DNA from 3 places in the Parashewanella tropica genome. Region 3 is predicted to be linked to each of the others. Evidence: predicted binding sites of a transcription regulator. Region 3 holds the regulator's gene; each other region holds the start of a gene.
What was found. Region 3 encodes NrdR, which represses ribonucleotide reductase genes. Its sites were predicted from a motif close to AAACACNANATNTNGTGTTT; they were not measured.

Region 1: the regulator NrdR is predicted to act here: its motif matches at 2,172-2,191, upstream of nrdD (anaerobic ribonucleoside-triphosphate reductase).
Region 2: the regulator NrdR is predicted to act here: its motif matches at 2,799-2,818, upstream of nrdA (class 1a ribonucleoside-diphosphate reductase subunit alpha).

The regions. Positions count from the first base shown of each region.
Region 1 is NZ_CP037951.1:2,889,713-2,894,003, forward strand. Features, by position in the region: gene nrdD (anaerobic ribonucleoside-triphosphate reductase) at 1-2,098, opposite strand, end outside; gene E2H97_RS12730 (MarR family winged helix-turn-helix transcriptional regulator) at 2,317-2,742, opposite strand; gene E2H97_RS12735 (NADP-dependent oxidoreductase) at 2,871-3,866, shown strand; gene E2H97_RS12740 (OmpA family protein) at 3,929-4,291, opposite strand, start outside.
Region 2 is NZ_CP037951.1:2,229,700-2,233,990, reverse strand. Features, by position in the region: gene nrdB (class Ia ribonucleoside-diphosphate reductase subunit beta) at 1-293, opposite strand, end outside; gene nrdA (class 1a ribonucleoside-diphosphate reductase subunit alpha) at 363-2,651, opposite strand; gene E2H97_RS09850 (HAD family hydrolase) at 3,019-3,678, opposite strand; gene ubiG (bifunctional 2-polyprenyl-6-hydroxyphenol methylase/3-demethylubiquinol 3-O-methyltransferase UbiG) at 3,678-4,291, opposite strand, start outside.
Region 3 is NZ_CP037951.1:1,134,158-1,138,448, forward strand. Features, by position in the region: gene ettA (energy-dependent translational throttle protein EttA) at 1-339, opposite strand, end outside; gene E2H97_RS04740 (hypothetical protein) at 449-877, shown strand; gene glyA (serine hydroxymethyltransferase) at 1,088-2,341, shown strand; gene nrdR (transcriptional regulator NrdR) at 2,444-2,893, shown strand; gene ribD (bifunctional diaminohydroxyphosphoribosylaminopyrimidine deaminase/5-amino-6-(5-phosphoribosylamino)uracil reductase RibD) at 2,923-4,041, shown strand; gene E2H97_RS04760 (riboflavin synthase) at 4,109-4,291, shown strand, end outside.

The sequences.
Region 1 (4,291 bases), 1.8 Mb from region 3:
GTTTAACTTCTTCTTGCTTACCTGAGTTAAACGGGCGTGCATCTGGGCTTCCTAAGTAACCGCACACTCGTCGAGTTACAGATACTCGGCTTGGATCATGGTTACCACATTTAGGGCAAGTAAAGCCTTTACTGGTGCATTCAAACTCGCCTAAAAAACCACACTCATAACATTCATCAATTGGAGTATTGGTTCCATAGTATGGGACTCGGCTGTAGCTGTAATCCCAGACGTTTTCTAACGCTTCCACATTGTGCTGCATATTTGGGTATTCGCCATAGCAAATAAAGCCCCCGTTGGCGACTTCTGGATATGGCTGTTCAAAATCAATTTTATCGTATGGATTTACTTTCTTTTCAACATCTAAGTGAAAACTATTGGTGTAATATCCCTTATCAGTGACACCTTTTATTAAACCAAATTCTTTAGCATCAATATGATGAAAACGACTGCATAAGTTTTCGCTCGGAGTACTGTATAAACTAAAGCCATAACCTGTTTCTTGTTTCCAAGCATCGGTTGCAGCTTTAAGATGTTTAACAATATTCAACGCCTTTTCACGAAGAAAACTACTGTCATAAACGTGGATATCATCACCATAAATCGCATTAATGGTTTCATGAAGACCAATATAACCTAGGGAAATTGACGCTCGACCATCCTTAAATATTGTGGTAATTTCATCCTCAGCCTGTAATCTCACACCACAAGCACCTTCCATGTATAAGATTGGCGCAACTTTGGCTTTCACGCCTTTAAGGCGATCAATACGCGTATCTAACGCAAGACGGGCAAGCTTTAAACGCTGATCGAGTAATTGATAAAAAGCTTGCTCATCACCTTTGGCTTCAATCGCAATTCTGGGAAGGTTGAGACTGACAACACCTAAATTATTTCGTCCTTCATGTAACTGCTTACCGTCTTCATGGTATTCGCTTAGAAAACTTCTACACCCCATAGGCGTTTTGAATGAACCAGTAACTTTAACCACTTGATCGTAATTTAAAATATCTGGGTACATACGAGCTGCAGCGCACTGAAGCGCTTGTTGCTTGATATCGTAATTTACATCGCCTTGTTTATGATTTACGCCATCTTTGATTGCAAAGACTAATTTTGGGAATACTGCTGTTTTCCGATTCTTACCTAACCCAGCAATTCGAACGGCCAAAATAGACTCTTGAATAAGCCGTGATTCCCAACGAGTACCTAAGCCAAAACCAAAAGTAACAAAGGGAGTTTGACCATTTGCCGTATGTAGGGTGTTAACCTCATACTCAAGTGACTGAAAGGCATCATGACATTCTTTTACGGTTTGTTCTTTGGCATAAGCCTCAACATCGGCGATATTCCATTCCCTGCCTATGGCTAAATGCTTATCGAAGCTTTTTTTCACAAACGGAGCCAAGACTTCATCAATTCTGTTAATGGTCGTTCCGCCATAAATATGGCTAGCAACTTGTGCAATGATTTGTGCAGTAACCGCTGTTGCTGTTGAAATTGATTTTGGCGTTTCAATTTCGGCGTTACCCATTTTAAAGCCATTAGTGAGCATCCCTTCTAGATCAATAAGCATACAATTAAACATTGGAAAAAAAGGTGCATAGTCTAAGTCGTGATAATGAAGCTCACCTCTTTCATGAGCCCGTACAACCGCTTTTGGTAACATATGCTTTTTGGCATAATTCTTAGCGACAATCCCTGCCAATAGGTCTCTTTGCGTTGGAATAACTTTGGCATCTTTATTGGCATTTTCGTTTAATAAATCCGCATTGCTTTGCTCAACCAGACCTCTGATTTCCTTGTTAAGGGTACTGCTCACTTCACGAGCAACATCACGATCATGGCGATATTCAATATAATGTCTAGCCATCCCTTTATACGGCCCAGACATGAGTTCATTTTCAACAGTATCTTGTAATTGCTGAATGGCAACTTCTTGCTGACCTACAAACAACTTATGAATTCGTTCTGCAACCAATTGGGCATACTTTTGATCAGATATTCCAGCGGCCTCTGCTGCTGCATTTACCGCTAAAAAAATACGTTTAGGGTCAAATACTGTTTTGATCCCATCTCGTTTTATCACAAATGGCATGCCACTCTCCAATTAACAATGATTGTCACTCCACAGTGTCAACAACACACTATGTAGTATTAAATATAGACTTAAGCACTATATAGTGTGCATTAAGCAATATTAAAATTGAAATAGCTATGATCTGGATCACTTTTGTTGGCTGCAAAAAAGCGGGCTGATCATTTCTGCTGACCAGCCCGCTAAAATAGAATGTCAATCTTGTAATTTATTTTTTTCTAGCCTAGGTCCTCAACTATTTTTAAGCATTGCTCTTTTAACAATTTCAATTGTTTTTCAGATAAATTGACTCTCTCAAGTAAGGTTTTTTTGAGCTCTAGCGCTTCAGAGCGTATAGCATTACCTTGCTCTGTCAGCACCAATACTTTTTTTCTTTCATCCGCTTGGTTTTTTTCTTTCGTCAATAGCGACTTCCCTTCTAAACGCTTCACTATGGGAGTTAATGTACCTAGATCCAGCATAGTTGCGTTAGAGAGTTCAGTTAAACTTATCCCATCTTCACACCATAACGACTGCATGACCAAGTACTGAGGAAAAGTCAGTTGGTATTGTTCTAACAAAGGTCGGTAGGCTCGAATAATCGCATTGTTTGCAGAATAAACAGCAAAGCACACGTTATCACTTAATTGTTGTTTTTGATTCATGGCTTCACCTTTTAAATATAGTTTGCGCACAAAGCAATTGTTTTTAAATTTCCTCAAGTGTATAGTTTATCACAATTAGTTAGCGCGCAAAGTATTTACCCGTCAATAATGAATTATAGGTAAACGTTATGATTACACAAAATATCCTTCTCCATTCTCGCCCTGAAGGTTTGCCTTCTGCTGAAAACTTTAAATTGGTTGATGTAACTCTTCCCCAACTGCAGCAAGGTGAAGTTCTAGTAGAAAATTTATGGATGTCGGTCGACCCCTATATGAGAGGAAGAATGATCGACCGTAAGAGTTACATTGCTCCATTCCAAATTGGTGATGTACTTGAAGGCGGGGCAATAGGTAAGGTTGTTGAATCAAAAAATGATGATTTTAAAGTTGGCACTCTTGTAAATCATATGATGGGCTGGCGAAAGCATTTTGTATCAACAGCTGAACAGCTTACCGCTTTACCACAAACGCCATTTGATCCTTCATATTTTCTTGGTGTGATGGGAATGCCAGGAATGACAGCGTGGACGGGATTAAATCGCATTGCCAATTTAAAAGCTGGTGAAACTTTATTTGTATCTGCTGCATCTGGTGCGGTAGGTAGTGTAGCTTGTCAGTTAGGCAAACAAATGGGAGCAAAAGTTATTGGCTCTGTTGGTAGTGATGAAAAAGCTGAGGCTCTTTTAGCGCTTGGCGTTGATAAGGTGATCAACTATAAGACTACTGACGACTTAAATACAGCTCTGGCACAAGCCGCACCGGAAGGTATTGATGTGTATTTTGAAAATGTCGGTGGTGACCACTTAGAAGCTGCACTCAACAATATGAAAGATTATGGACGCATTGCGGTATGCGGTATGATCTCCCAATACAATGATACTAGGCCAACTCCTGGCCCTGTTAATCTGGCTCAAATCATCATTAAAAAACTGCGTATTGAAGGCTTTATTGTGTTTGACCATTGGGAACACTACGGCGAATTTACTCAGCAAATGGGTCAATGGTTAGCCAAAGGCGATATTAAAGTTGAGCAAACTATTTTTGAAGGCCTTGAGAATGCCCCTGATGCATTTATTGGATTATTTGAAGGAAAAAACAAAGGTAAAATGCTGGTAAAACTTTAATGTTGTTTTGAATACATTTGGCGGCATAGTTCGCCGCCAAATTCCCATTAAATCAAAGACTTTTATTGTTCAACAGTCCAAATCGTCCATTTATAGGCTGTAGAAGTATCTTCTACAGTGGGCTCAGCCACTACTCTACGATTACGAGCATGGGCATAAGAATCATCACCGTCAGCGATTGGCCGTTCAAAACTGTAACCTACGGCATTTAGTCTATCCGATGGAATTTGATATTCTTCAGCAAGCACTTTCGTTACAGCTTCAGCACGCTTTTGTGAAAGCTCTAGGTTGTGCTCATAGCTGCCTGTTTTGCTGGTATGCCCTTCAATAGTGACATTTAGGTCTGGGTACTTCCTTAAGAAAGCAGCAATTTCTTCTAATTGACTGAAATACTTAGGTGCCAAGTAAGCAGAATTGTTAGCAAA
Region 2 (4,291 bases), 1.1 Mb from region 3:
GGCAAAAATGCCACATTTGGCGAGCGCCCTTGAATTGAATCAAGTAGGGTTTGGTACTTCAGGTTTGAGATGAAGATGTGCTTTTCATGATCCGGTAATGCAGCATAATCGATTTTATCACGACTAACATCAACTTCCTCTGGGCGCCAGAAAAAAGATAACTGCTTTTCTATAAGTTTTTCAAAAACTTCATATTTTTGTTGGTCATAACGAGCAACATTGACCGGTTGACCAAAAAACATTGGTTCTTTGGTTGCATCGTTGGGTTGTTGACAAAAAGTTGAATAAGCCATGTTGTAATACTCTGCACTCTAAAAGGGGACGAAACGTCCCCAGATTAATCCTATTAATGAAATGTAAGATTAAATCTTACACGCACCGCCTGCGCATCCATCATCCTCTTCTTCAACACTGGTTATATCATCCAGTTGATCTGAGGCTCCATCTCGAGTGTTATGATAATATAAAGTCTTCACTCCAAGCTTGTATGCAGTCAATAAATCTTTCAATAATGTCTGCATTGGGACTTTGGCATCACTAAATTTGGTTGGGTCATAGTTAGTATTTGCGGAAATTGCTTGGTCGACAAACTTTTGCATGATTCCCACTAACTCAAGATAACCTTGATTTCCATCCATGTTCCAAAGTAGTTCGTATCTGTCTTTTAGCTTATCAAAATCAGGTACAACTTGTTTTAGTTGTCCATCTTTACTTGCTTTAATGCTGATCAAACCACGCGGAGGTTCAATACCATTTGTAGCATTTGAGATTTGTGAAGACGTCTCTGATGGCATTAATGCAGACAGGGTAGAGTTACGTAAACCATACTGCTGTATATCACTACGTAACGATTCCCAATCTAGGTGCAATGGCTCGTTACAGATCTTATCTAGGTCTTTTTTGTAGGTATCAATCGGTAAGATACCTTTCGAATACGTAGTCTCATTGAATAACGGACATGCACCATATTCTTTAGCCAAATTCATTGAAGCTTTTAATAAGTAGTACTGAATCGCTTCAAATGTTTTGTGAGTAAGACCGTTGGCACTACCATCCGAATATTTCAACCCGTTCTTCGCAATATAGTTAGCGAAGTTAATCACACCAATACCTAATGTACGGCGATTCATTGAAGAAAGTTCAGCGGCTTTGATTGGGTAATCTTGATAATCAAGTAAATTATCTAGAGCACGAACGGCAAGATCAGAAAGCTCTTCAAGTTCGTCTAGATTTTCGATAGCACCTAAGTTCAATGCCGAAAGAGTACAAAGTGCAATTTCGCCGTTTGGATCATTGATGTCAGTTAACGGTTTAGTTGGTAATGCAATCTCTAAACAAAGGTTAGATTGACGTACAGGTGCAACTTTCGAGTCAAATGGGCTGTGAGTATTACAGTGATCCACGTTTTGGATATAAATACGACCTGTTGATGCACGCTCTTGCATCAATAAAGAGAACAACTCAGCCGCTTTAATATTTTGACGTTTGATACTGCTGTCGTTTTCGTATTGAAGATATAAACGCTCAAACTCAGTTTGATCTTCAAAAAATGCATCGTAAAGACCAGGAACGTCAGAAGGACTAAACAGTGAAATGTCTTGGCCTTTAATCAAACGCTGATACATCACTTTGTTTACTTGAACACCGTAATCAAGGTGACGGATACGGTTATCTTCTACACCACGGTTGTTTTTAAGAACAAGTAAAGACTCAACTTCAAGATGCCAAATTGGATAGAACAGCGTAGCTGCTCCACCACGAACACCACCTTGCGAGCATGACTTAACCGCGGTTTGGAAGTGCTTATAGAAAGGAATACAACCAGTGTGGAATGCTTCACCGCCACGGATTGGACTACCTAATGCACGAATGCGACCAGCATTAATACCAATACCAGCACGCTGACTAACGTATTTAACGATTGCAGATGAAGTGGCGTTGATTGAATCTAGGCTATCATCACACTCGATCAGTACACATGAACTGAACTGACGAGTAGGCGTACGTACACCAGCCATGATTGGTGTTGGTAAAGATATTTTGAATTTAGAAGTTGCATCATAAAAACGTTTAATGTGATCTAAACGCGTTTCTTTCGGGTAGCGAGAGAATAAGCATGCTGCTACCAAAATATACAAAAACTGCGCGCTTTCATAAACTTCACCAGATACACGGTTTTGTACCAGATACTTACCTTCTAACTGCTTTACAGCAGCATAAGAGAAGGTCATATCACGCCAGTGATCTATGTAAGAATCCATAGTATCAATTTCATCCTTGCTATAGTCTTCAAGGATGTGATTGTCGTATTTACCTAACTCAATAAGTTTAGTGACATGGTCATATAGCTTTGGCGGTTCAAATTGACCAAAGGCTTTCTTTCGTAAATGGAAAACAGCTAAACGAGCAGCTAAAAACTGGTAATCAGGTGACTGTGGAGAAATTAAATCTGCAGCGGCCTTGATGATGGTTTCATGAATCGCTTCAGTCGGAATACCGTTATAAAATTGAAGGTGTGAGCGAAGTTCTACTTCGGATACAGATACATTGTTAAGCCCTTCGGCTGCCCATGTGATCACGCGGTGGATTTTTTCGAGATCGATCGTTTCTCTCTCACCACTACGTTTTGTAACTGTCATATTGCTGTTCATTGAAGATAAGCCTTGTCTATATATCGTCAGCAACTACTGCTGAGTTGTTCATGTAATACAATCGAATCATGACAACCCTTGGCTAGGCAAGGTGAAGTCTTAATTTGTTTATTTTGCAGGCAAATTGTAGTGTAGCGATTGTTATTAATACACAAGATATAGTGTTTATTATGTTGTTACCTACAAGATAGTGAGGTTAGTTGGATTTTGCAAGATGTATATCTTGTGGATAACTTGAGGGTAAAATTGAGGTTAGTAATAGCTAACCATAGAAGCATTTTTATTAAAACCTATATCACCGCAAGGTGAATATATGAACGGCAAAATTTTCTTCCTTAAGGGTTAACAAATTGTTAAAAACAATATTTTATAAATTGAACAATTGTAAAAGTTCATTGGGATCGTTTAAGGTTCGATCAGCGTTCCAATTTTCTAAGCAGTCATCTGAATGTAAATAACCCCATGCCGCAATGGCTGATTTCATACCAGCATTATGTGCCGCACTTATATCTGTTTGAGAATCTCCAACATAAATGATTTCATTTGCAGGTAGACTCAGCTGCTGAGCCGCAAGCAGCATCGGCTGGGGATTTGGTTTAGAGTGAATAGTAGAGTCACCTGAAACCAGTGTTTTGACATTACTCAAGGACTGACATTGTTTCACCAGTGGTCGTGCAAACTTTGCTGCTTTGTTGGTGACGATGCCATATGTGTAACCGTGCAAGTCTAGCTTTTTTAATAACTCTATGATGCCGTCAAAAGTATCGGTTTTTTCTCCGTTGACACGTTGATAATGCGACAACATGGCCTGTTGGACTTCCCGTTGGACATCAAGTGTTTGATTGGGAATCGCATCTTGGCATATTACTAAACTACCTCGTGATATCGTTTGCTTAACTTGAGACTCTGAAACTTGAGCAAAACCATGATCGGTTAAACTGAGATTCAGAGCATACGTTAGGTCTTTAGCTGTATCGAGTAAAGTACCGTCGAGATCAAATAAAATCCCTTTTATTTTTTCTGACATTATTTAACCTTTTGACAAGCAATCATATAGTTAACATCGAGCTTATTGGTATATGAAAAAATTTGAGTGATTGGATTATATTTAGTTCCAATAGCATCAAAACATTGCAGCTCGGTTTGTTCTACTAATTTAATCAACTCGGAAGGACGGATAAATTTACTGTGGTCATGTGTGCCAACCGGAAGCATTTTTAATACGTATTCAGCGCCAACAATCGCTTGAATGTATGACATGAGATTACGGTTGATGGTAGAGAAAAAAGCATAGCCGTCTTTTTTGACCATATCGCAACAAGCTTGAATCACAGAGAGTGGATCTGGAACATGCTCCAGCATTTCCATACAAGTTACAACATCATAATGTTCACGGTGCTCATCGCGATGAGATTCTGCTGTTTGTTGTAAGTAATTGACAGTAACACCAGATTCCAATGCATGTAATCGAGCAACTTCTAATGGTTCTGTTCCCATATCTAACCCAGAAACATTAGCGCCTAGCTTAGCCATGCTTTCAGATAAAATTCCGCCACCACAGCCAACATCCAGTACTTGTTTACCAAATAATCCTTGGCTTTTTTCATCGATATAATTAAGACGAAGTGGATTCATTTGAT
Region 3 (4,291 bases):
CTCGGCATAAGCGGCATACACTTCATCAAGACGAGTTAGGGCATTTTTCGCTTCAGCTACTGCTTCTTCAATGGTTTCTCGAACCGTTTTGCTTTCATCAAGCTTAGGTTCTTGAGGAAGGTAACCAATCTTAAGTCCCGGCATCGGGCGAGCTTCACCTTCAATCTCGGTATCAATACCCGCCATGATACGAAGTAACGTTGATTTACCTGCGCCGTTTAAACCAAGAACACCGATTTTGGCGCCCGGATAAAAGCTTAATGAAATGTCTTTAAGGATTTGCTTTTTGGGTGGAACAACCTTGCCCACACGCAACATGCTATATACGAATTGTGCCATTGGTTATTTCTAAAATAAGAGTAAAGTGAATTAAATTGTATTGTAATCCTATGAAAACTTAAACAGAGACTTTTATGCGTTATTAAAAACGCAAGACGAGGATGATGAAATGACTACTAAAGTTGGTGTTACTTTAACCTCTGACGATAATCCTAGCTCCAGTAAACAAGACGAGTCATCCTCAGATTCGCTTGCAGAGCAAAAAATTAATCAGATCAATTCTCCGATAGGCAAATCTCACAGATCTTTGAACCCTAAAGATATAACTCGATTTATGTCTGTGGCTCAAACTTGCCAGTCACTGTTTGATTTGCGACTTTTTGCTGAGCATCTCCAGCTGCCTTCAGTTTCAATCAAAACCATTTTTAAGCGTTCTAATGGCGAACAAGAAACACTGAAAAATATTTGGCTGACCTATTATGACAGTATGTGTAGTCCCTACGATACTCAAACGGTATTAAAGGCTCTGCAACAGGCCGCTTTTGATGAAACGTCTTTTGCGGTGATCCAAAAAGAGTTTTGGTCGGTATTTTCATAATATAGCTATGCGCCGATATCAAAAATGCATTGAATGCCAAGGGAATGTTCTAAAAACAAAACAGTGTGAAAAAACGGTTTAATTTACTGGGATTATGTTACACGAAAGAGTAAAATGCGGCGCAAACTATACAAGTTGCGAATGAGTTAAAGCTAGCAACCAAATAATTAAACTACACCCACACTTACGTTATTTTTTTCGGAGAAAATAATGCAGCAACATAACATGACTATCGCTGATTTTGACCCAGAATTGGCTCAAGCGATGCAAAAAGAAAAAGTGCGTCAAGAAGAACACATTGAACTCATTGCTTCGGAAAACTACACCAGTGCACGAGTAATGGAAGCTCAAGGTTCTGTGCTAACGAATAAGTACGCAGAGGGTTATCCGAGTAAGCGTTATTATGGTGGCTGTGAACATGTTGATGTTGTAGAAACTCTTGCTATCGAGCGTGTTAAAGAGCTTTTTGGTGCCGTTTACGCAAACGTGCAACCACACTCGGGTTCTCAAGCTAACTCAGCGGTATACATGACGCTATTGCAACCTGGAGACAAAGTGTTGGGCATGAACCTAGCACATGGTGGTCACTTAACTCACGGTTCACCGGTTAACTTTTCTGGCAAGCTATATGACATTGTGCCTTATGGTATTGACGAATCAGGTAAGATTGATTATCAAGAGCTTGAGCAATTAGCCGTAGAGCACAAACCAAAAATGATCATTGGTGGTTTTTCAGCTTACTCAGGCATTGTCGACTGGGCTAAATTACGTGAAATCGCAGATAAAATAGGAGCTTACTTATTTGTTGATATGGCGCACGTTGCAGGTTTGATTGCTGCAGGTGTTTACCCAGATCCATTACCTCACGCGCACGTTGTAACGTCTACAACTCATAAAACTTTAGCTGGTCCTCGTGGTGGAATTATCTTGTCTGCGGAGCAAGACGAAGATTTACACAAGAAGTTAAACTCTGCCGTATTCCCTGGTGGTCAAGGTGGCCCGTTGATGCATGTCATTGCGGGTAAAGCAGTAGCATTTAAAGAAGCACTATTACCAGAGTTTAAAACTTACCAACAGCAAGTGGTTAAAAATGCTAAAGCTATGGTTGAAGTATTCCTAGAGCGCGGTTACAAAATCGTTTCTGGCGGAACTGAAAATCACCTAATGTTAGTTGACTTGATTGGGCGTGAGCTAACGGGTAAAGAGGCTGATGCCGCGTTAGGTAGTGCTAACATCACTGTTAATAAAAACTCAGTGCCGAATGATCCTCGCTCGCCATTTGTAACTTCGGGTATTCGAATTGGTACACCGGCAATTACTCGTCGTGGATTTAAAGAAGCAGAAGCTCAAACATTAACTCACTGGATTTGTGATGTTTTAGATGACGCACATAACGAAGATGTGATTAATCGAGTTAAGCAACAAGTCCTTGAGCTTTGCGGTCGCTTCCCAGTCTACAAATAAAAAGCATAAGTAGCAGAAGCACTTGAAATAAGATAGAATCTTGTGGCCGAAAGAGAACTCTTTCGGCCACTTTTTTTGGGTCATGGCAACACAGGGGGCACAATGCATTGTCCATTTTGTAATAAAACAGATACGAAAGTGATTGACTCTCGCTTAGTCTCAGAAGGACATCAAGTTAGGCGTCGCCGTGAATGTACCTGTTGCCATGAGCGTTTTACCACCTTTGAAGGTGCTGAGCTTGTAATGCCTAAGGTCATCAAAAGTGACGGAAGTCGCCAGCCTTTTGATGAAGAAAAGCTTCGCAGAGGGATGACCATTGCCGCTGAAAAACGTCCTGTTTCAGTTGAGCAAATTGAGCAAGCCTTAGCTAAAATAAAATCGACTTTGCGCGCAACAGGTGAACGCGAAATAAAATCTCAAATGATTGGCAACCTAATGATGGAGCAATTGATGACTTTAGATAAAGTCGCCTATATTCGCTTTGCATCTGTATATCGAGCGTTTGAAGATGTGTCTGAATTTGGCGAAGCTATCGCTAAATTACAAAAGTAATCCTGATCTATTCACCGGAACTCCATACCATGTGGTCGACTTTTGATAGAAAAATGATGACCAGAGCCTTGCAGCTCGCTGCTAAAGGCAAATATACCACTCGCCCTAATCCTAATGTTGGCTGCGTTATCACCCAAGGTGAACACGTCGTTGGTGAAGGCTTTCATCAACGAGCTGGTGAGCCTCACGCTGAGGTCCATGCACTAAATCAAGCACAAGGCCAAACTCAAGGGGCGACAGCGTACGTTACACTAGAGCCTTGTAGTCACTACGGGCGAACGGGCCCTTGTGCCTTAGCTTTAGTTGAAGCAAAAGTAGCAAGAGTTGTGATCGCCGCGGATGATCCAAACCCCCAAGTGTCTGGTCGAGGCATTAAGCTCTTAAAAGATGCGGGTATTGAAGTAGAGTCAGGTTTGTATGCTGAGCAGTCTCGTAGTCTCAATTTAGGTTTTATGACCAAAATGGAGACCAGCCGACCTTACGTGACGTTAAAGATTGCGGCAAGTTTGGATGGCAAGACGGCATTATCTAACGGCATCTCCAAATGGATCACAGGAACAGAAGCTCGCCAAGATGTTCAACGAATGCGTTTACGACACTGTGCGGTGGTTACTGGGATTAACACTGTACTTGACGATGATTGCAGTCTTAATGTTCGTTATGAAGAACTTGGTTCATTAACTCATGAGTTAGAGCAAGAGGATATCAAGCAACCATTAAGAGTGGTACTTGATTCACATTGTAGAATGCCGTTTACAGCTAAACTCTTACAAATTGACTCACCTGTAGTATTGATTTCAACACAAGAATATCCGCAAAAATTCAAAGACAAACTGCCAAACCATGTTCAATGTCAGCTCATGCCTGAAAATAATGGGCGAGTTTGTTTAGATGCATTAATGGATTTTCTCGCTCAAAGTTGTAACTCAATCATGATTGAAGCTGGAGCGACGCTTGTTGGGAGTTTTGTTAATGAGCAATTGGCCGACGAGCTTTACTTATATCAAGCGCCCAAAATTCTAGGCAGTTGTGGCAGAAATATGTTGCAGTTGCCCGACTATCAAAAGATGTCAGACTTGCCCACGTTCACTTTGCTGGAAAGTGGGCAACTCGGGCAAGATACTCGAATGCGCTTCAAATTGAATTAACCGAACTAAATTAATCACAAAGCCTTTTGTTTATGTAAACAAGGGCTTGAAAATAGTAGTGAGAACTATGTTCACCGGAATTATCGAGGCCGTAGGCCACATCAAACATATAGATCGTAACAGTGACGATATCAGGTTAACGGTATCAAGTGGCAAGCTTGATCTTTCTGATGTTAAGTTAGGCGATAGTATTGCAACCAATGGCGTTTGTTTAACTGTGGTATCCCTTAATGCGGATGGTTACGTTGCT